Regions from separate parts of the Neobacillus sp. genome, predicted to be linked through region 2. Evidence: riboswitches for the same ligand, from Rfam matches in the RefSeq annotation. Region 2 holds a riboswitch; the other holds the start of a gene.

Region 1 (10,899 bases), on a different contig from region 2:
TCCTTGCGCATTACCTGTTTGTGATCCGTATAGAATGGTTATTTCTTTTGAAATTATTTGCTCGTTAATTTGAGCAGGAAGCGTTCTCAACTGTGCACTGGGGATTCCAGAAATGGAGAATAATTGGACCGCGGCAAGGTAGCCGCTTAGCCAGATTTTCTGTGATTCTGTTAACGTCGGTAGAATGCGGTTAAGGAGCTCTACCTGTTCCTGATTAAACGGACTGTTCATTACTTGAAGTTGCAACAATACCCACCTCACAAAGGAATATAAGCTTATCGTACGTCATTTATTTTTTGTTTTCTCTAAAGTGATTGGATATCAATCTGTTTCAGAATTAAGATTGCTTATTCATTTGATTATTGATCACTATTTTTTTTTCCGGTTACGAACAATAGGAACCTTTTATTGGTATAGTGACCTAATACGCCCTTTTTTCTGGGTTACGGGTGTTATGAACCTTTCATAACAACCATTGGCGCTCTTTTTTCTTGGGTACGGGCCTTATGAACCTCTCATAACGACCATAGGTACTCTTTTTCTAGGTTTCGACTACTAAAAATCTGCCACAACCTCCCTGCTTGTTGCCCGTTCGATTACAATATCTTCAATAATTTGTTGGCAGCTCAAAGGGCCAGTGAAGTAAATCGGCTGGCCTTGCTTTTGCCGCTTAAGCACCTCTTGGTTTACTTCAGCGATAAGGAGACCTGAAAATAATAAATAAGGAACGACGATTACCCTGCCGTCAGCTTTTTCACTAATAATCTCCAATCCCTCTCGCAGCCTTGGTTCGGCAGCAGCTAAAAAAGAAACAGAAACACGTTCAATTCCAAGCCGATCCCTGATTCCACCCGCAATCTCGGCAAAGTCAGTTTGAATCCCAGGGTCACTACTTCCCCTTCCAACGATCAATAAACGATCCTGTGGGAACACGTTAACTAAAGTTTTCCTGACAAGTTCAGCCACTGCATCAAGAATTCCCCCCTGTACACCGAAAGGATCCTTTACATTTACCTGAATTTGAGGATATCGGGCCTGCAAAAAAGACAGCGTTCGAGGGATATCCTGTTTTATGTGCCCGGCTGCCAAAAGGAACAGAGGGACAACGGTGATTTCAGTCGCGCCCCTTTCCACACACCGCATGAAGCCTTCCTTAATCAGCGGCTCAGTCAACTCAAGAAAGCTGATTTCCTGTATGGGCACATTTATCCTCCTAATCACTCTTTGGATAAAGGAGTTTACCTCCTCTGTCCCTTTTTCTGAGCGTGTCCCATGGCCAATGTAAAGAATTGCTTTCAAACGAATGCCCCTTTCTGAGCTCATCCGTGGACGACTGGTAAATTCGGCACAATTTCCTCATGAAACCAGTTCAATTTTTTGTGTAGACGGACGACCTCTCCAATAACAATCATGCTTGGATTGGATATCCTCGCTTCTCTCACCAACATATCTATCGTCTCAAGCGTTCCTACCACTGTTCTTTGGTCGGTTAATGTACCCCAATGAATGAGAGCGATTGGTGTCTGCGGTGATTTGCCATGCTCGATTAATTGTTTTACTATGCTCGTTAGGTGTGAAACCCCCATATAGACACAAAGGGTGTCAACTCCATTGGCTAGATGGTACCACTGGTGCTCCGCTTCGACATCTCCTGCCTGGTGCCCGGTAATAAATGCAAAGCTTTTACTCAAGCTTCGATGGGTGACAGGAATACCTGCATATGCTGAAACCGCAATACCAGCCGTAATGCCTGGGACAATTTCAAACGGGACATCATGCCTCACGCATTCCTCGGCTTCTTCACCACCGCGCCCGAAAACAAAAGGATCTCCTCCTTTTAAACGGACGACCTGATAACCCTTTTTTGCGTATTTCACCAGGAAATGGTTGATCGTTTCCTGCTTCATTGTATGGTAATGTGGAAGCTTGCCGCAGTACACCAGTTGTGCCCCTTCTTTCGCATGCTGCAAAAGTTCAGGATTTACTAGCCGATCATATAGGATGACATCAGCTTTTTGCAGGCATTGCAATCCTTTTACCGTAATCAGATCAGGATCACCTGGACCCGCACCTACTAAATAGACCTTGCCACCCATACCCCAAAACATCCTTTCTCAATTAGATCAGGTTCTTTTCTTGAAGGTATTTCAAAATTTGTTCCACAGCGTCTTTCACTGTCAAGAGGTCAGAACGTATGGTGATTTCCGGTCGTTCTGGTGCCTCATAGGGGGAATTGATGCCTGTAAATTCCTTTATTTCGCCGCTGTGAGCCTTAGCATATAGCTGTTTGGGATCACGGCGTTCACATTCTTCCAACGGGCAGTCGACGAAGACTTCAATAAACTCCCCTCTCTCAAAAAGGGCTCGAACCTGGTCACGATCAGATCGGAACGGGGAAATGAAAGCGGTTGTCACGACTGTGCCGCTATCAACAAACAGTTTGGCAACCTCGCCAATCCTCCTGATATTTTCGGTCCGATCCTGGTCCGAAAAGCCAAGATCACGGTTTAAACCATGGCGTATATTATCGCCATCAAGGACATATTCATGGATTCCCTGACGGTGTAGTTCATTTGATACAGCATTGGCAATTGTGGATTTACCAGATCCTGAGAGTCCAGTAAACCATAGTACGCTACTTCCGTGCCCATTTTTAATACGGCGGTCTGACTTTGTTACAGTTGTAGCATGCCAGGTGATATTCGTTGCTTTCGTCATTGTTCAATCTCCTCTCTAAACCGTCTGCTGCTCTTTCAATCCATCAATCAGCACCTCAACGACTTCTTTCCGGCTAAAGGTCGACGGTGGAAGAGTCCCAGAGCGCAGCATCTCTCTTACCTTTGTTCCTGATAGAATGACTCGGTCCTCGTTGCTGTGCGGGCAGGTTTTATCTGACGCCATTCCCTCACATTTATTGCAATAAAAGCTATGTTCAAAGAACAATGGTTTGATACCAAGCTCCTCTACAGTAAATTCACTAAATATGAGTTGTGCATCATAGGTTCCGTAATAATTGCCCACACCAGCATGATCACGGCCGACGATGAAATGTGTGCAGCCAAAGTTTTTCCGTGCGATTGCATGGAAGATAGCTTCTCTCGGTCCTGCATAACGCATGGCTGCAGGATACACACCAAGCTGAACACGATCTGCGGGATAGTAATTTTCAAGCAGGACACGATAGCTTTTCAAACGGACATCGGCGGGTATGTCATCAGACTTTGTTTCTCCAACAAGTGGGTTGACGAATAGACCATCAACCGTTTCCAAAGCGGCTTTTTGGATATACTCATGGGCCCTGTGAATCGGATTCCTCGTTTGGAAGCCAACAACTGTCTTCCAACCCTTTTCTTCAAATAAAGCCCTTGTTTCTCGAGGTTCGAACCACACGTCGCTAAATACTCCTTTTTCTTGTTTTTTCACAAGGGTCACTTCGCCAACCAAGTAAATCGATCCTCTTTCATATAGTCGTTTAACCCCTGGATGGGCAAGTTCGTGAGTTTTATATACCTCAAGTGCTTCTTTGTCTAAATCCGGTTCAAACCATTCAGAAACTTTAATCACTCCATAAACTTGGTTTTCAAATACTAGCTTGATTTCTTCTCCTTCTACAAGTGTTCCGGCCGTTTCATAAGAAACAGGAAGCGTCACCGGAATGGACCAAATCGTTTGGTCCTGAAGGCGCATGTTTGCTACAACAGATTCATAATCGGCTTTTCCCATAAACCCTGTCAGCGGACTGAACAGCCCAACACCGATCAATTCCAGGTCGCTCAAAGCGATTGCGTCAATTTCAAGCTCTTTTTCTACATGGGTAAAATCAAAGTATGGGTCAAATGCATGAATAAGTTTTCCTCCATGAGGTCTTGGTAAAAATGACAACAGAATCAAACCCTTTCTCTTTTTTAAATGGTTACTCGCGAAAAATTTGCGATTTTTAAGAGTTTTTTTGAGGAACCACTCTTTCATTGATGTGCTTTAGGCGAATACCGACGTTTTATTTTTGATAATAAGACTTTTATTTGTGAATACATCTAGGTTATTTGCGAATATCAGATTTTTATTTACGGAGCAAATCTTTGAGTCTACATTCTAGCAATATTATTCTTTTACAACTTTCGGCGCTACCGTTATCGAAGTCCTTCTTTTCATTAATGACAGCACACCGAACACGGAAATCAAGACTCCTCCCATTGCAATGATTGGATAGAAATTATGTTCGATGATCAAATTTATCAGGGTGTAGGACAGGACCATCGATAGAACGGGTGAAACAATCCAAACAGTAAGCATTTGTACAACGATGTCTTTTTTCAATACCGCCCTGCCATGTTTGGCAAAGCCAATTCCGATAATCGAAGATGTCGTAATTTGTGTCAGCGGAACTGGAACCCCGAATAAGGATGCAACGGTAACAATGCTCGCGCCTGTGCCTGAGATCACACAACCTTCTTCAAGTCTGAGGGCCGTTATTTTTTTACCATTTGTTTCGAGAACACGTTGTCCTAGCAGAAGTGCCCCTATTGCCACGAATAATCCACCCCAGAAAATGCCGTTTTCCGTGCTGAGGATTTTGGCACCGACAAGCGGTCCAACCGCATTGGCTACATTATTCATCCCAGCTGAAAAAGCTTCAAACAACCCCATGATTACCACAAGAGCGGCAAGGAATGGAACAGATTTTCGCTCTTCCATCCATCTTTTGAGCCTCTTGTCTTTTAACAGGTAGCAAGCAAGGATGGCAATGACAAAAGCAGCTATAGGTGTAAGGAGCCAAAAAAACATAATCCAGACGAGATTGCTCAGAAATATAGATTGATAAACGATCCCTGCCCCGACCACAGATCCAACAGCAACCTCACTAGTAGAAAGTGGAATTCCAAAGATATTTGCCAAAAATAAAGACAAGGCTGCGGAAGCTAAAACGATCAAGGCAATGGGCACGGTAAAGGTGCTGCTAGGGACAATCCCATTGCCGATTGTTTTGACCACTTCACCACCGCCAAAATAGGCCCCGAGAAATACAGCGATACCGCAGAGAAACAAGGCCAGCCGTTTATTAACCACACCTGATCCATAGGAAATACCCATTGAAGCCGCTGCACCACTCGCTCCAATATTCAATGCAAAAAATAATCCTATCGTAATAGCCAATATTGTAAGCAAAAGAAAATTCCTCCTTTATACCGCATGAACGAGCAGTAATCCCCTTACTTAAAAATTTGATAAAACCTAGAGGGGAATGTGAAGGATTAACGATCTGTAAATACCGATTGGTCTAACCAGCAAATAGTAAAAGGGTGTGCGCCCCCGCTACTATTTGAAGTTTCCATTAGCGATCGTGCAAACCACACTCCGTTTTGTTGCTTCCCGCCCAGCGTCCTGCACGTGAATCACCACTAGCGCCTGTTGGTTGGGTACAAGGAAAACAACCAATGCTCGGGTAGTGATGGTCATGCAATATGTTGTACGGGAGGCCTTTTTTCTTGATGTAAGACCAAACATCATTCCATGTCCAGTGAATCAATGGACAGATTTTAATATTCTGGAATTTTTCATCTTTATTAATGAATTCTGTGTTTGCCCTTAATAGTGACTGTTCTCTGCGAAGCCCCGAGATCCAGGCATGTTTTCCTGCCAACGTCTCTCTTAATGGAATGACTTTTCGGATATTACAGCACTGATTGGGTTCCCTTTTCCATAAAGCCGAACCATATCGTTCCGCTTGTTCGTCGAGACTAAGGTTTGGTTGTTTCCGCTCAATTCTTAACGTCGGGAAACGTTCCTCTATTCTGTCAATGACCTCATAGGTTTCCGGAAAGTGTAATCCTGTATCTAAAAAAACAATATCGGCATCCTGTTTAACCTGCTGAATCAAGTCAATCAACACAATCGCTTCTGCACCGAAACTTGAGGCATATACAATCTCATCCCCAGGATAAGACCGGTAAGCCCACTCTAGTACAGAACGTGCTCCTTTTGTTTCATCATCATAATAAAAACTGTCAGATATTTGGTTCCAATTCTTATAAGTTATAGTTACAGTCATTGCTTCAAACCTCCTATTTACCCACTAAAAAAAGGCAGCCTCCCACGCAGATAAGGTGGAGACCGCCTCTAGTTTTTCTAGTCAGCGATTTTTATTCGAATGAAGACGAACCTTTTCATTTTTCTCAAGTTGCACAATTTTTCCATCTTGGACAATTAGTGTAATTGAGCCAAATTTTAATGCTACCAGCATTTTCTCAAGATATGCAAAGATTTCTTCCCTCTCATCTGATTTCAGCTTGAATCGCCCTCCTTTTAATAAAACATGAACATTAAGACAGGCGTTATGACTGCTGGTTAACACCTTATCATCCAAAATGAAAATCATTTTGCTGGAATTAGCACCTTGCTTTGCAGGTTGCCGGGCTTCATTGGGCCATTCCCTCAGCCACTCTTGATAAGCGTTTTAATAATTGATGAAATTAATCCTATCATACCAATAGGTTTTATGTAAATAAAAATTTTTTAATTTTTTAAATTTTGGATTTTCATTAACTTTTTTACCTTTATTGTAATAAGGTGGAGGGCGATGTCCATGTTAGAAAGCATTTTCATCAAATTGCCTATGAGTTTGTTAGGAAGGAATTAGCAATTGATACAATTCAGCAATAAATTGAAAGCACTTTTTTGATTGGATTGTAAAAAAAACGAGCAGTTCCAAATGGAAACTCCTCTCCTTCATAAAATTGTAATACTCTTGTAACGCAACTGTCAGAATGAATTGCTTAATATTTGATATAGTAAATAGTATGAACATTTAGAAAATTAAGGTAAAGTAACTAGAATGAAACTAAATTATTTTAAAAAGAAAGTAGTGATGTAAATGATCAAAAAAATGCTAACACTTTTGAGCTTAATCATCATGCTTGCTGCAGTTGGGAACGATTTATTCATCCAAAAGGTTAATGCGAAATCGTTAGGTGTGTTACAAAATCAAGAGGATTTGAATCCTATTAAGCTACCTACCACTCAAACGAATCAATTATCAGCTGAACCAGAATTTCCTAATTATCAAGGAAACATTGCCAGTATGAAGCTGCTTTCCACGAAGATTCAAGAGGATAATCAGGAAATATTAAAGATAAATAAGTCAGATGTCGATAAACTTGAAGAAGATATTAGTGTTTTAAATGGAAGGTTAACCGCACAGTCAAACAAAGAAGCTACTACCTCTATTGAAAGTGAATACATAAGTACGGTCATCAATGCAGGAAATAAGTATATTGGAAACTCTGTTTATGTGTTTGGTGGCGGAAGAAATGCCAACGATATTGCCAAAGGAAGATTTGATTGCTCCGCCTTTGTTCATTGGGCATTTGCACAAGCGGGTCTCGAAATCGGCTCTAATACAGATGCCATTAAAAAGGAAGGGCGTCAGATTTCTCCACAAGAAATGCAGCCCGGAGATTTAGTGTTTTTTGATACGTATAAAAAAGACGGACATGTAGGTATTTATATTGGAAATGGAAAATTCATTGGCTCACAAAGCTCTACCGGTGTCGCTATAGTAGAAATGACAAATAGTTATTGGAAAAACGCCTTTAAGGGGCATGTCATTCGAATTTAAGAAAAAAGGCTTACTTTTTACAACTGGGAATAACACTGTCTTTTTAAGCTGTTGATTCGCTAAACATGGATCACAGTCACTAGACATCCCGATTGTTGAAAAATGGAATTTTTACGTGAAATTACAACTTTTAGAAACTAGTTTTGTCAATTTAAGTCTATAGAGGAACCAGAAATAGTTTTTTTATCTAGGACCTTAATGTTAGGCCAATTTGGTCTTGTTTAAAGCCCTAATCTCTCCTATTACTATTAAAAAATAGATAAAACCATCTACTATTATGAGATGTTTTCTATCAAGTAAACTGCTAACTTTTTAAAGGACCTTCCCTAATGCCGCACCATTAATAGATGTATAACTTGAAAAGTGAATACTTTTCTTCCCTTGCTTTCATTATTTGGAAGCTAATAAAACTGGGTTTTCCAGCGATTTAGGACTAATTAACTATTATAAATTCAGACTTTTGTATATATTTCGATTATTGAAATAATGTTATCATTTACATGTACATATTACTATTTTAGGAGGTTGATGGATTGAGGAAATTGAAGAGGACTCTCATTTTTTTGGTTAGTTTTTTGACTGTGGCAGTATCTTCGACAGTCTACGCTGCACAACCGGGATTATCAGATTTCCCCCAACCGGTTGACTCCCAGTCTTGGACTCTTCCAAGGGATATGACGTGGAATGATTACCGTCCCGTTCCTGGGGTTGACTGGAACACTGCAAACATTAAAGCAGAAAGGGTCATCAAGGGTACACTAATCATTGTAGATTTCCAAGACAGAGAGTTTATCTTAAGCCAACCTGTAGGCTCGGAGATAGCCGGTAACCCAATTGGTACTGGAAATATACCTCGCAATCAGCTCGGCAAGTTTTGGGAAGATTTTCTCAACAAGCCTTCACCATCTAATAACTACCGAACAGTAAATGAATACTGGAGAGAGAATTCATTCGGTAAGTGGAAGATCGAACTTAAAGCCTTCGGTCCTTATAAAATGGATGGTAATGAATTCGAGGATGGACTTAACGAGTTCGGGCAAACAGTAAACATGCCTGCTGGTTTCAAAGGAAGAAATCTAAGAACTGAGGCAGTTGCAAAAGCTCAAGCTGATATTGCTGCTTCAGGAGAAAAGTTTGATTTTAATTTTATTGTCCATGCTGGCTACGACGAATCGGGAGTTTGGCAAGAGTTTGGCGAAATGATGTTTCAAAATGCTAATACGGTAACTAATCCATTCGGACCAATTGTTGCCGGTACGAATGTCCCTGGGATGCCTAACTCTGCTGTTACCCGCTATGTCCCATGGACCTCCTGGTATGCTGCTAAAAGTATTTGGTCAAGTGCCGGTGGAGGTACATCTATTCAAGGGGAAAATGATGGTATGGGTACCTTCGCCCACGAATTCGGTCATATCATGACCCTGCTTGATAATTACAACAATCCCTATGCAATTCCTGTATCCAGAACCTACTCCGGTCCATGGGAATTAATGAGTCGCGGTAGTTTCAATGGCCCAGGAGGTCCACACACACGCTGGATGGTCCCATCAACTTTAGGGGCATCCGCTCCATCACACCATATGCTTCGCAATAAAATTAAACAAGGCTTCCTATCACCTGATCAATATCTTAACCTTGACCGTGACAAGCTAGCTGAAACCGGGCCAGTCTTCGCTGATATCCTTGCACGAGAGGTACCGACTGGAAGCGAATTTGGGCGTACCGGATTACAAGGTATCAATATTACCATGGTCGATAACACTCCAGCTAACTCTCTAAACGACGATTGGCGTGCTGACATGCAACGAGGCGCGAAATGGTACAATAACTATACACTGGAAGTAGTCGATCGAGTTGGCTTTGATTCCTTTACCCCAGACTCAGGTGTATTGTTGGCGAAAACAAAGAATAGTGAATCGGCACCTAACATCTGGGTAGTTGACTCTCATAAGGAAGATATCAATCAAATAGACTTCAAAAGGCCTGATGGTTCACCTGCGATGGTTTCCAAGGGGGATTACCAACAGTTGGCAGATGCCCTCTTCAAGGCAGGGACCGCTGACGGCGTTGTCAGTGAGTATACAGATGAGTATAATCGTCTCCACTTCTACATTTTAGATAAGAAATATGACGCTAAAGGTGCTCTTTCTTATCGGGTGGCAGTACGACATATGGATGGTGCGGGTTCATTTGCTCGTGGCGTAGCAGTTACCAACGGTAGTTCAGAATTTGCTACACCAGGGAAGGTAGCAACCTATTACTTCAATGTAACGAATACTGGAAAAGCAACGGACCTTATCCGACTTAATACCCAAACCGATGCTGGCTGGGATATCCAGTTACAACATAATGTAATTGAAGTAGAAGCAGGTAAAACAGTAGCTGTCCCGGTTTATGTGAAGATTCCTAAAGGTGGTAATGTTCAACCGGTTCCGACCAACCTTACCTTTACAAGTACATCAGAGACTGAGCCAGGAAAGACAGCCACTTCCACACGCCGGGTTGGCCCTGGTAATGGAAAATAAGAAAAGCGCAAGCGCCCGTTAAGCGGCGTATGGACTGGAGCACTTTGACTGAGATAAAGGAAACACGGAGAGCGATAGCGATCCGATGTTGACTTATCGTAGGGAAAAGGGCGAAGTACACTAGCCGCTGGGCGCTGGAGCTGGACAATTCTCAAAGTCGAAAATTTTTTACTTTCTCATCTTTTAAAAAAAGCTAGTTTAGGAGGAAGTGCCGTAATGGTACCTCCTCCTCTTTCATTTTTATCGCGCTTCAAGGGACTCTATACATTAGGCTTTGTTCTCTTTGATGTTGATGATTTATTAAACGAAACGAACGGTGACCCAGATAATTTAACAAGCTAAGAATTAGAACAATTATTCAGTTAACATAATAATATTCCAATAAACTTTATTTCATAAACCGAATTGTTAATGTGGCCTTAGATATTAAATAAAACGGGCAGCCTCTTAAGGGAGACTGCCCGTAATTAATTTCATATCTAACATGGCCATTTATAATTGTGCGAATTCACTAACTAACGCATCGAAACGTTTAAGGGCCTGATTAATGGGTTCAGGTGTGGTTAAATCGACTCCTGTTTTCTTTAATAATTCTAGTGGATAATCGGAACTTCCACTCTTTAAAAAGTCTAAATAGGCAGTTAAGGTGGCTTGATCCCCAGTTAATAGCTTTTCGGCAATATGAATAGCGGAGGCAAAGCCGGTTGCGTATTTGTACACATAAAATGGTCGATAAAAATGAGGGATTCTCGCCCAGCC
Region 2 (10,899 bases):
CAGGACCACCCTTTTCTATTTGCCTTTTAAATAATGGAATAACGCTGCCGCTGCTTCCTAGGACATTGCCAAACCGAACAGCCACAAATTTGGTATTGCTTCTTCTATCCTTTGACTGAATGATCATTTCGGCCAGTCTTTTCGTAGACCCCATGACGCTGGTTGGATTAACAGCTTTATCAGTCGAGATCATCACGAATGTTTTAACTCCATTCAAGCTGGCAGCATTTGCTGCATTGATGGTCCCAATGACATTATTCTTCACTGCCTCTTCAGGATTGTGTTCCATCAGCGGGACGTGCTTATGTGCAGCCGCATGATAGACAACATCCGGCCGATACATTCTCATCACTGCTGCCATTTTTGCAGCATCTTGCAAATTGGCAATTTCCGTTATAAATTCAATCGTTGATTCTCCGAAAGATTCCTTTAGTTCCATTTCAATCGAATATATACTATTCTCACCGTGCCCTAATAGAATCAATTGTTCAGGTGAAAAAATAGCAACCTGACGGCAAATTTCCGATCCAATCGACCCCCCCGCACCGGTTACCAACACTTTTTTTCCGGTAATGTATTTTGATATCGCTGCAATATCCAAATTAATTGGTTCCCTGCCTAAAAGATCCTCCACTTGGACATCACGGAACTGACTAACAGATATCCTTCCTGTTACTAAATCCTCAAGCATCGGGAGGATTTGCGTTTTTGCAGAAGTCTTTGCACATTCTTGAAAAATAATATTTAACTCTTTTCTGCTTAAGGAAGGGATGGCAATGATAATGTTCTCAATGTGCAAGTTTTGAACTTTCTCCACTATGGAGCTTACCCCGCCGAGAACTGGTATACCTAAAATATCTAATTTTTGCTTATGAATGTCATCATCAATAAATCCTACCGGAAGAAGATTGGCCTCTTGACTTTTTATCAGCTGCCTGGCGACCATTGCGCCTGCTGAACCAGCCCCAACAATGAGTGTTCGTTTTTTATTCTGGTTTTTGTTCATAAAGGAATCTCGGTACACTCTCCAGCAAAACCGCGAACCGCCAATTAACAAGATATTAACTGACCACGTTACACCCAGCAGCCTAATGGGAATCTCATGGAGGAGCAGCTGTGCTAGTAATACGGTCAAAAGCATTGAACATGTCACAATTTTAAAGATAATTAATAATTCTCCGACACTAGCATATTCCCAAGCCTTTTTATACAGCCTAAAAGCTAACGAAAACAAATGGTGGCTAATCAAGATGGATAATGTGATGACCATCATTGGAACATTACTGACAAAAGCAGTAGCATCGACCAAGAAACTGCTGATAAAAATGGCTGTTATGACAATACATGAATCTACCAAAAAGAATATAGGCATCCTTTGCCAATAGGTCATTTTCTCACCCCTTTAATTTCTATTCATTTTAAAAGATTAAAAGCTTTGATTATAGCGGCTTTCATAGCCATTATCATCAAAACCATTAATCAATTGGTTTGGGGCATCTAACCCCTCCTCACATCACACTCTTGACGACTAGCGTCTAAGGTTATGAACCCACAGTATGACCGAGTGCCTTCATTGATAGCGGTAAGAAGGCATCACCAAAAGAAAATTTGTATACCCCAATCTTAATTCTTTATAAAGAACAAGTCAATTTATTATTTTTATTACATTTCAATAATAATAATTCCATTCAGTTTATAAAAAGACTGTCTAACCATTGAATTTTAGCGGTTTAATAGGAAATATCATTCCTCTATATATTATTTACGCACTAGGAAAATATATCTGTTAATTAAAATTTATCTTAAGTCAGCAAATTAATTCTTTAAAGAGAACGAATTGTGGTTTATAATATCAGTAATATGACATAGTTGCATAATATTTATTTGAACAATTCGCTGCCGATAGCTACGCAATCTTTTATACATACACATTAAATTTGTTTAAAAGGAGAGGCCTATGATTGGAACACGAATTAAAGAAGTACGAGAGCAAAAGGGATATACCCTTACGGAGCTTGCTGACCTTGCCAATGTCTCTAAATCCTATTTGAGCAATATCGAGCGGAGCCTTAATAAAAATCCTTCCATACATTTTCTAATGAAGATTGCCAAGCCGTTACATGTTTCAATTGAATATTTATTGACTGAAATCGATCATTTGGAATCACAATTGAATGCGAACGGGAAAGAACTTCTGGACAAAGAGTGGAAGAGAATAATCGAAAAGGCTATTATCGATGGTATGAATAAAGAAGATTTTATCGAATATATAAATTTTATTAAATTTAAAAACTGGGAAAAAAACAATAAGTTTGATTAAAACCGATTGACACACCGCCTTCCTTGTAGTAAGTTTTATAAATAATCTAAATAATTGATTTCTTATCAAGAGAGGTTGAGGGAATGGCCCTGCGACGCCTCAGCAACCATCAATGGCTTGTCCATTGAAAAGGTGCTAAGTCCTGCAAATTAGTTTGCTAATTTGTGAGATAAGAAGAATGACGCTTTGGTCGTATTTACAAAAGCCTTCTTCTTATAGAAGGCTTTTTTCTGTTGCAAAAGCGTCGGCACTGCGGTTGGCCATTCTCATCATTAAAGGAGTGTGCAGCATGTACAAAATCGAAACGAAACTGGCGCAAATTGGAAATCGCAGTGAAACTGTGACTGGAACGGTGAATCCCCCGATTTATTTTTCAACAGCCTATCGCCACGCGGGAATTGGGCAATCGACTGGCTTTGACTATATTCGGACTGGAAACCCCACAAGACAAATTCTTGAAAAGGCTATTGCTGATTTAGAACACGGTGAACAAGGATTTGCATGCAGTTCTGGTATGGCGGCCATTTTCACGGTGCTTTCTTTGTTCCAATCTGGTGATGAATGGTTAGTGAGCGAAGATTTATATGGGGGCACCTATCGTTTGTTAGAACAAGGATTTAAGAAGTGGGGATTAAAGACGCAATATGTGAATACATGTTGTCCGGAAGAGGTCGAACGTAGGATTACTCCTTCAACAAAAGCCATCTTTCTAGAGACTCCCACAAATCCCCTGATGCAGCAAGCAGATATTGCCGTAATCTCAGAAATTGCTAAGAGACACGGTGCTTTACTGATTGTTGACAACACATTTTATACTCCGTTATTGCAGCAGCCCATCCCGCTTGGAGCAGATATTGTCATCCATAGCGCGACAAAGTATTTAGGCGGCCATAATGATGTGCTGGCGGGCCTTATCGTTGCCAAGGGAAAAGACATTTGTGAAGGATTAACCCTTCATCATAACGGTGCCGGCGGTGTGTTAAGTCCGTTTGATGCTTGGGTGTTAATGCGCGGAATGAAAACGTTGGCGCTTCGGATGGAACGCCATGAGAAAAATGCAAAGGCGATTGTCGAATACCTTTCCAAACATGAAAGTGTTGCAGATGTTCTCTACCCTGGTAAAGGAGGAATGGTGTCCTTCCGATTGCAAGAAGAAGCATGGGTAAATCCATTCCTTCAAAATATCGCTCTAATTACTTTTGCTGAAAGCCTTGGCGGAACAGAAAGTTTAATTACCTATCCAGCGACGCAAACCCATGCAGATATTCCTGAAGAAATTCGCCTGCAGCAAGGTGTCGACAATTGTTTATTACGTTTTTCAGTTGGAATTGAAGATGCCGGCGATTTAATCCAAGATCTGGATCATGCTTTAGCTAAAATGAAAGAAGGAGTGATTGCCTAATGGCTCGCGTTGAATATAGCTTTCAAACAAAACTCCTTCATAATCAGCACAAAGTCGATCCAACTACGGGGGCTGTAAGTGTAGCAATCCAACATGCTTCTACCTTCCACCAAGCGGATTTCGATCAGTTTGGTAAGTACGATTATGGCCGTAGTTTAAATCCGACAAGGGAAGCACTTGAAGATGTGATTGCGGAACTCGAGGGCGGGTTAAAAGGATTTGCCTTTTCTTCAGGTATGGCCGCGATTTCGACGGCATTCCTTCTGCTTTCTGCAGGAGACCATATTGTCATTACAGAAGATGTTTATGGCGGAACGTTCCGTATGGTTACACAAGTGCTTCCTCGGTTTGGAATTGACCATACATTTGTCGATATGACGGATATAGCCGCTGTAAAGGAAGCGATTCAACCAAATACAAAAGCCTTTTATATGGAGACACCGTCTAACCCATTAATGAAAGTCACGGACATTAGGGCCATTTGCGAGTTAGCGAAGGAAATCGATGCGATAACCTATCTCGATAATACCTTCCTCACCCCTGCCCTACAGAAACCATTAGCGTTAGGGGTCGATGTTGTCCTCCATAGTGCGACTAAATTTCTATCAGGGCATAGTGACGTGGTAGCAGGACTTGCCGTCGTAAAGGACGAAGAGTTGGCGAAACGATTAGGATTTTTGCAAAATGGGTTCGGTGCCATCCTTGGGGTTCAAGATGCATGGCTCGTCTTAAGAGGGCTAAAGACGCTTCACGTTCGCTTGGAGCAATCGCAAAAATCAGCTTTAAAACTAGCAGAATTTTTAGATGCTCATCCGCTTGTAGAAAAAGTATATTATCCAGGCCTTGTCAGTCATCCACAATATCAAATTCAGAAAGATCAGGCTGGTGGTCCGGGAGCTGTCCTATCCTTTGAATTGGCTGACGAAGATGCGCTTCGAACTTTTCTTGCTAACTTAAAAATACCTGTCTTTGCTGTCAGCCTTGGTGCGGTTGAGTCGATCTTATCGTATCCGGCTAAAATGTCCCATGCTGCCATGCCACAGGCGGAAAGAGAGAAACGTGGAATAAAAAATAGTCTGTTGCGCTTATCCGTTGGCTTGGAAAATTCGGATGATTTGATGAAGGATTTTTCCCAGGCCCTCGAGCAAATCAACCAGAAACGATTAGTGTTTGAACGGGGAGAATGACAATGAGCTTTTTAGAAAAATTAAACAATCAAATCTTAATTGCCGATGGAGCCATGGGTACTCTCCTTTATTCATATGGAACAGATTGCTGTTTTGAGGAGCTAAATCTATCTCAGCCAGAGCAAATCCAAAATATTCATAAAGCCTATATTGATGCCGGCGCGGATGTCATTCAAACAAATACCTATGCAGGAAATTATCTCAAGCTCCAACGTTATGGACTTGAAGACTCGGTGAAGGAAATAAACAGCGCTGCCGTCCGCAATGCCAAACATGTAGCACAAAATAATGCATATGTGCTTGGAACGATTGGAGGTAATCGGGGGATTAAGCCTGATTCCATTTCAATCGAAGAATTAAAGCGCAGCTTCCGCGAACAATTATATTGTCTATTACTTGAAGGGGTAGATGGCCTACTACTGGAGACCTTTTACGACCTAGAAGAGCTTGAAATCATTCTTACTATTGCGAGGAAGGAAACGAAGCTTCCAATAATTGCACAGCTATCCCATCAGGAGCCGGGAATTTTACAAAATCAAACACCAGTTAATGAGGCTTTAAAGAGACTTGAGGGTCTTGGTGCCGATGTCATTGGGCTTAATTGCCGGCTCGGGCCACATCATATGCTCGTAACGCTCGAACAGATTGAACTTCCGAAGCATGCCTTTCTATCTGCCTATCCGAACGCCAGTCTGCCCACCTATACGGACGGGAAGTTTCATTATGAGGGTGACGCCGATTATTTTCGCCAGTCCGCTCGTGCATTCCGAAATGAAGGGGTTCGTCTTCTTGGCGGCTGCTGTGGCACCACTCCGGCACATATTAAAGCCTTTGCAGCCGAATTAAAGAATAGTGTCCCTGTTACGGAAAAGGTTGTAAAATTGAAACCAAAGAAAGTTATCGTTGAATCTGCTGTTAAAAGGGAGTACATCCCTCTTCAGGAAGTCGTCAAAGAAAGACCTTCGGTGATCGTCGAATTAGATCCTCCTAGAAAGCTGGATACGACAAAGTTTTTCGAAGGGGCTAAAGCATTAAAAGAAGCGGGAATTGATTCTTTAACACTCGCGGATAATTCGCTTGCGACAGTAAGGATTTCAAACGAATCATTAGGGTACTTGGTTAAAACAGAATTAGGGCTGCGCCCGCTCATTCATATTTCCTGCCGAGACCGAAATATCATTGGCCTGCAATCCCATTTAATGGGACTTCACACTCTTGGCTTGAATGATGTTCTAGCAATAACCGGTGATCCGGCAAGAGTTGGCGATTTCCCAGGTGCATCGTCCGTTTATGATGTCTCCTCGTTTGAGCTAATTCAAATGATAAAGCAGTTAAATGAAGGGCTTTCTTTTTCTGGAAAGGATTTAGGACAAAAAACGGCTTTCAGCATCGCAGCAGCCTTTAACCCGAATGTTCGCTCACTCGAAAAAACGGTGAAGCGGCTGGAGAAAAAAATCCACTTGGGTGCTGATTACTTTATCTCCCAGCCAGTTTTTTCAGAGGAAAAATTAATTGAAATCTATGAAAATACGAAACATCTTCATGCACCTATCTATATTGGCCTAATGCCGCTAATAAGCAGTAAGAATGCTGAATTCCTTCATAATGAAGTGCCTGGCATCAAAATTGCGGATTCCATACGCGACCAGATGGCAAAGCTACATGATAACCCGCTTCAAGCGGCTAAGGAAGGCATTGAAATTACTAAGTCCCTCATTGATGCAGCATTAGAATTATTTAACGGAATTTATTTAATCACTCCATTTTTACGTTATGAATTAACTACCGAGCTAGCCCTTTATGCAAGACAGCGTGCTAGTGAATTAAGGGGGCACAGCTATGTCGAAAACATCATTTCCTGATCAACTAAAAAAACGCATCCTCATCATGGACGGTGCCATGGGAACGATGCTGCAAAGAGCTGAGCTTACAGCAGAGGATTTTGGCGGTGAGCAGTATGATGGCTGTAATGAATACCTGAATTTAACTGCCCCCTCTGTTATTGCCAATATTCACCGCGAATATTTACATGCCGGTGCTGACATTATCGAAACCAATACATTCGGGGCAACGAGCCTTGTCCTCGATGAATATGAACTGGGATTTAAAGCCTATGAAATCAATAAAATTGCCGCCATGCTTGCTGTCAAAGAAGCGATGAAGGCCTCCACTGATGATTGGCCCCGTTATGTCGCAGGCTCAATGGGGCCGACAACGAAAACATTAAGTGTCACCGGTGGAACCACCTTTGATGCCCTTGCTTCCTCATATGAGGAACAGGCAATTGGCTTGATTGACGGCGGAGTGGATCTGCTCCTCCTTGAAACAAGCCAGGATATGCTAAATGTCAAAGCTGGAAATGTTGGAATTCAAAACGCTTTTAAAAAAACAGGAAAAACACTACCGTTGTTTATTTCAGGGACGATTGAGCCAATGGGGACAACGCTTGCCGGCCAATCGATTGAATCGTTTTATATTTCGGTCGAGCATATGAATCCTGTTGCTGTGGGCCTTAATTGTGCAACTGGCCCAGAATTTATGCAGGACCATGTCCGCTCACTCGCCAATCTCGCCTCTACTGCTGTCAGCTGTTATCCGAATGCAGGGTTGCCTGATGAGGAAGGCCATTATCATGAGACACCAGAAACGTTGGCGAAAAAGCTTTCTGATTTTGCCGCTCACGGCTGGCTTAATATTGTTGGTGGCTGTTGTGGTACGACGCCTGAACACATAAGGGCGTTAGCAGTAGCGATGAAAGATTTTCAACCAAGAGAAGTCAAACCATCTCCTCTTCATATGGTTTCTGGGATTGAACCTTTTATTTACGACGATCCCACGCTCCGACCGATAATGGTTGGGGAACGGACTAATGTCATTGGTTCGCGGAAATTCAAACGATTAATCACTGAAGGAAAATTTGAAGAAGCCTCCGAAGTTGCGCGAGCACAGGTCAAAGGCGGTGCCCATGTGATTGATCTATGTCTTGCCGATCCAGACCGTGATGAAATCGTTGATATGGAAAATTTCATTAAAGAAGTGGTCAAGAAAATCAAGGTTCCACTTGTCATCGACTCTACAGATGAAAAAGTCATTGAAAAAGCACTTAAATATTCACAGGGAAAAGCGATTATTAATTCGATTAATCTTGAAGATGGAGAGGAACGCTTTGAGGCGGTTGTGCCATTAATTCATAGATATGGAGCTGCAGTTGTTGTTGGCACCATCGATGAAGAAGGTATGGGAGTTACGGCTGAGCGAAAGCTGGCGATTGCCAAACGCTCCTATGACCTGCTAGTCAATAAATACCACTTAAAACCACAGGATCTTATCTTTGACCCGCTTGTTTTTCCGGTTGGTACGGGTGATGAACAATATATCGGTTCTGCTAAAGCAACGGTTGATGGAATCAGGTTAATTAAGGAGCAGTTTCCTGAGGTCCAAACGATTCTCGGAGTTAGTAATGTTTCTTTCGGACTGCCTCCGGTGGGGAGGGAAATTTTGAATTCCGTTTTCCTCTATCATTGTACTCAGGCTGGACTTGATTATGCGATTGTTAATACCGAAAAGCTGGAACGGTTTGCTTCTATTTCCAAGGAAGAAGTTCAATTAGCAGAGTCCCTACTTTTTGAAACAACAGACGAGACACTTGCAACTTTTACTGAATTTTACCGAGGAAAAAAGAAGGAATCAAAGATAATCGTTCCAAATATGAGCTTAGAAGAACGGCTTGCCTATTATGTGGTCGAGGGTACAAAAGAAGGCCTGCTGCCGGATTTAGATTTAGCGCTTGAAACCTATCCAGCCCCGCTTACTATTATTAATGGACCATTAATGGATGGCATGAAAGAGGTTGGCCGTCTATTTAATGACAACCAATTAATTGTCGCAGAAGTTCTTCAAAGTGCAGAAGTGATGAAAGCGGCGGTATCACATTTAGAGCCGCATATGGAAAAAGGCGATGTTTCATCTACAAAAGGAAAAGTAATCTTAGCAACAGTAAAAGGCGATGTGCACGATATCGGGAAAAATCTAGTTGACATTATCCTTAGTAATAACGGGTATGATGTGCACGACTTAGGAATTAAAGTGTCACCCACAGAGCTGGTTCAAGCCATTCATGAAGAAAAACCAGATATCGTCGGGTTATCAGGGCTACTCGTGAAATCAGCGCAGCAAATGGTCTTAACCGCACAGGATATGAAGGAAGCGGGAATTTCATTGCCCATCTTAGTTGGCGGAGCTGCCCTATCACGTAAATTCACGGATACGAAAATTGCCAAAGAGTACGATGGACTGGTTCTTTATGCGAAGGATGCGATGACAGGACTATCGCTTGCCAATCAGTTGCAATCACCAGAGGAACATCAAAAGCTTCTCGATGAAAAAAATGAGAAGTTGGCAGCAATAAATGTTCCTATCGAATTACCAAGCCGGTCGGCTGTGACTGTCGCGGTTAAAGTAAAGCCCTCCGTTTCAACAGAGGTACCGGTCTTTACGCCAATGGATACAAAGAGACATATTCTAAAATCCTATTCACTTTCCCATATTGAACCGTATATCAACATGCAAATGCTGATAGGACATCATCTTGGTGTGAAAGGGAAAATTTCTAAATTACTTGCTGACCAAGATGAAAAAGCAGTAAAGGTAAAAGAAGTGGTTGATCAATTACTTGCAGATGCCAGTGCTAACAACTGGATTATTCCAGCGGCAGTTTATCGATTTTTCCCGGCACAATCGGATGGAAATAAGGTGATTATTTATGACCCAGAAAATTCGAACACTATTATTGAAACATTCGATTTTCCGCGTCAGGAATCGGCACCGCATCTTTGTTTAGCCGATTTTTTAAAGTCAGTTGATAGTGGCATTATGGATTATGTTGGCTTTTTTACCGTAACAGCTGGTAGTGGGATTCGCGAAAAAGCCGACCAATTTAAAAGTGAAGGTCGTTTTCTCGAGTGCCACGCTCTTCAGGCCCTGGCATTGGAGACTGCGGAAGGCTTTGCCGAATTAATTCACCGGCAAATGCGCGATCGTTGGGGATTCCCAGATCCGCTCACGTTTACCATGCAGGACCGGTTTGCCGCTCACTATCAAGGCCAGCGGTTTTCGTTTGGCTACCCAGCCTGTCCTGATTTAGAAGATCAAAAGAAATTGTTCAAGTTGATTCAACCGGAAGAAATCGGAGTTCAGTTAACAGAAGGTTGTATGATGGAACCTGAAGCATCTGTGACTGCGATGGTGTTTGCCCATCCAGAAGCAAGGTATTTTAACGTGTTGAGATAAGGTTTAGGCGATTCCGCGGAGTTCTATGCTGATTCCGCGGAGTTTTTATTTTATTCCGCCGAACTCTCATGGAATTCCGCCAAACTTGAATTCCGCCAAACTCCGAAGGGATTCCTCCCATTAAAAAAAAGCCCTGCAAACTGTTCTTTGTCTCCACCAATAATGAACATTCCTTGACATTTTTCAACTCATCCAATATAGTTACCTAGGTAACTATTTTAATAAATTGGAGCGAACTATGTTAAGCCACGAATTATTCCATACTCTGCATCAACTATCACGTCATCTTACCAACAAACTCAATGAAGCATTGAAACCATTGGGATTATACAGTGCCCAGTGGGCCGTCATCTTTGTCCTTAAAAAAAGCGGCTCACTTACCCAAAAAGAACTTTGTGATTACCTGTTTGTCGAAGCTCCCCCAATGACCCGCACCATCCAACGTCTTGTTAAACAGGGATACGTAAGACAAGTTCCAGGTAAAGATAAACGAGAGAAGCATGTCCAATTAACGGAAGAGGCTTTGAAGCAATATCCGGAGTGGGAAAGTGTTGTGAATGAAGTTAATCAGGGATTACTGAAAGAATTTCCTGCGGCATCACAGGAGGACCTTTCCAAATTACAAAAAAGCTGGTTACAGCAGCTATTATAAAAAGGAGTGCATCTCATGAATAAACCGAAACTTTGGAGCAAAGATTTTA

Evidence for each region. A riboswitch is a leader RNA that binds a small molecule or an ion and turns the genes downstream of it on or off. The one in region 2 is predicted to bind S-adenosylmethionine.
Region 1: another riboswitch for S-adenosylmethionine. It lies ahead of RTR43_RS07925 (YezD family protein); the one in region 2 lies ahead of RTR43_RS01070 (methionine biosynthesis PLP-dependent protein).

What each region holds. Positions count from the first base shown of each region.
Region 1 covers NZ_DALZYO010000010.1:103,476-114,374, reverse strand. Annotated here, with positions in the region: gene RTR43_RS07960 (assimilatory sulfite reductase (NADPH) flavoprotein subunit) at 1-246, opposite strand, end outside; gene RTR43_RS07955 (sirohydrochlorin chelatase) at 556-1,299, opposite strand; gene cobA (uroporphyrinogen-III C-methyltransferase) at 1,320-2,096, opposite strand; gene cysC (adenylyl-sulfate kinase) at 2,119-2,718, opposite strand; gene sat (sulfate adenylyltransferase) at 2,734-3,882, opposite strand; gene RTR43_RS07935 (sulfate permease) at 4,102-5,166, opposite strand; gene RTR43_RS07930 (phosphoadenylyl-sulfate reductase) at 5,333-6,049, opposite strand; gene RTR43_RS07925 (YezD family protein) at 6,131-6,286, opposite strand; SAM riboswitch class I at 6,351-6,452, opposite strand; partial or broken gene RTR43_RS07920 (C40 family peptidase) at 7,244-7,615, shown strand; gene RTR43_RS07915 (immune inhibitor A domain-containing protein) at 8,149-10,140, shown strand; gene RTR43_RS07910 (hypothetical protein) at 10,357-10,482, shown strand; gene pepF (oligoendopeptidase F) at 10,633-10,899, opposite strand, start outside.
Region 2 covers NZ_DALZYO010000001.1:201,702-212,600, reverse strand. Annotated here, with positions in the region: gene RTR43_RS01080 (polysaccharide biosynthesis protein) at 1-1,390, opposite strand, end outside; gene RTR43_RS01075 (helix-turn-helix domain-containing protein) at 1,958-2,320, shown strand; SAM riboswitch class I at 2,380-2,496, shown strand; gene RTR43_RS01070 (methionine biosynthesis PLP-dependent protein) at 2,610-3,722, shown strand; gene metC (cystathionine beta-lyase) at 3,722-4,909, shown strand; gene RTR43_RS01060 (bifunctional homocysteine S-methyltransferase/methylenetetrahydrofolate reductase) at 4,912-6,771, shown strand; gene metH (methionine synthase) at 6,749-10,198, shown strand; gene RTR43_RS01050 (MarR family winged helix-turn-helix transcriptional regulator) at 10,437-10,850, shown strand; gene RTR43_RS01045 (MFS transporter) at 10,866-10,899, shown strand, end outside.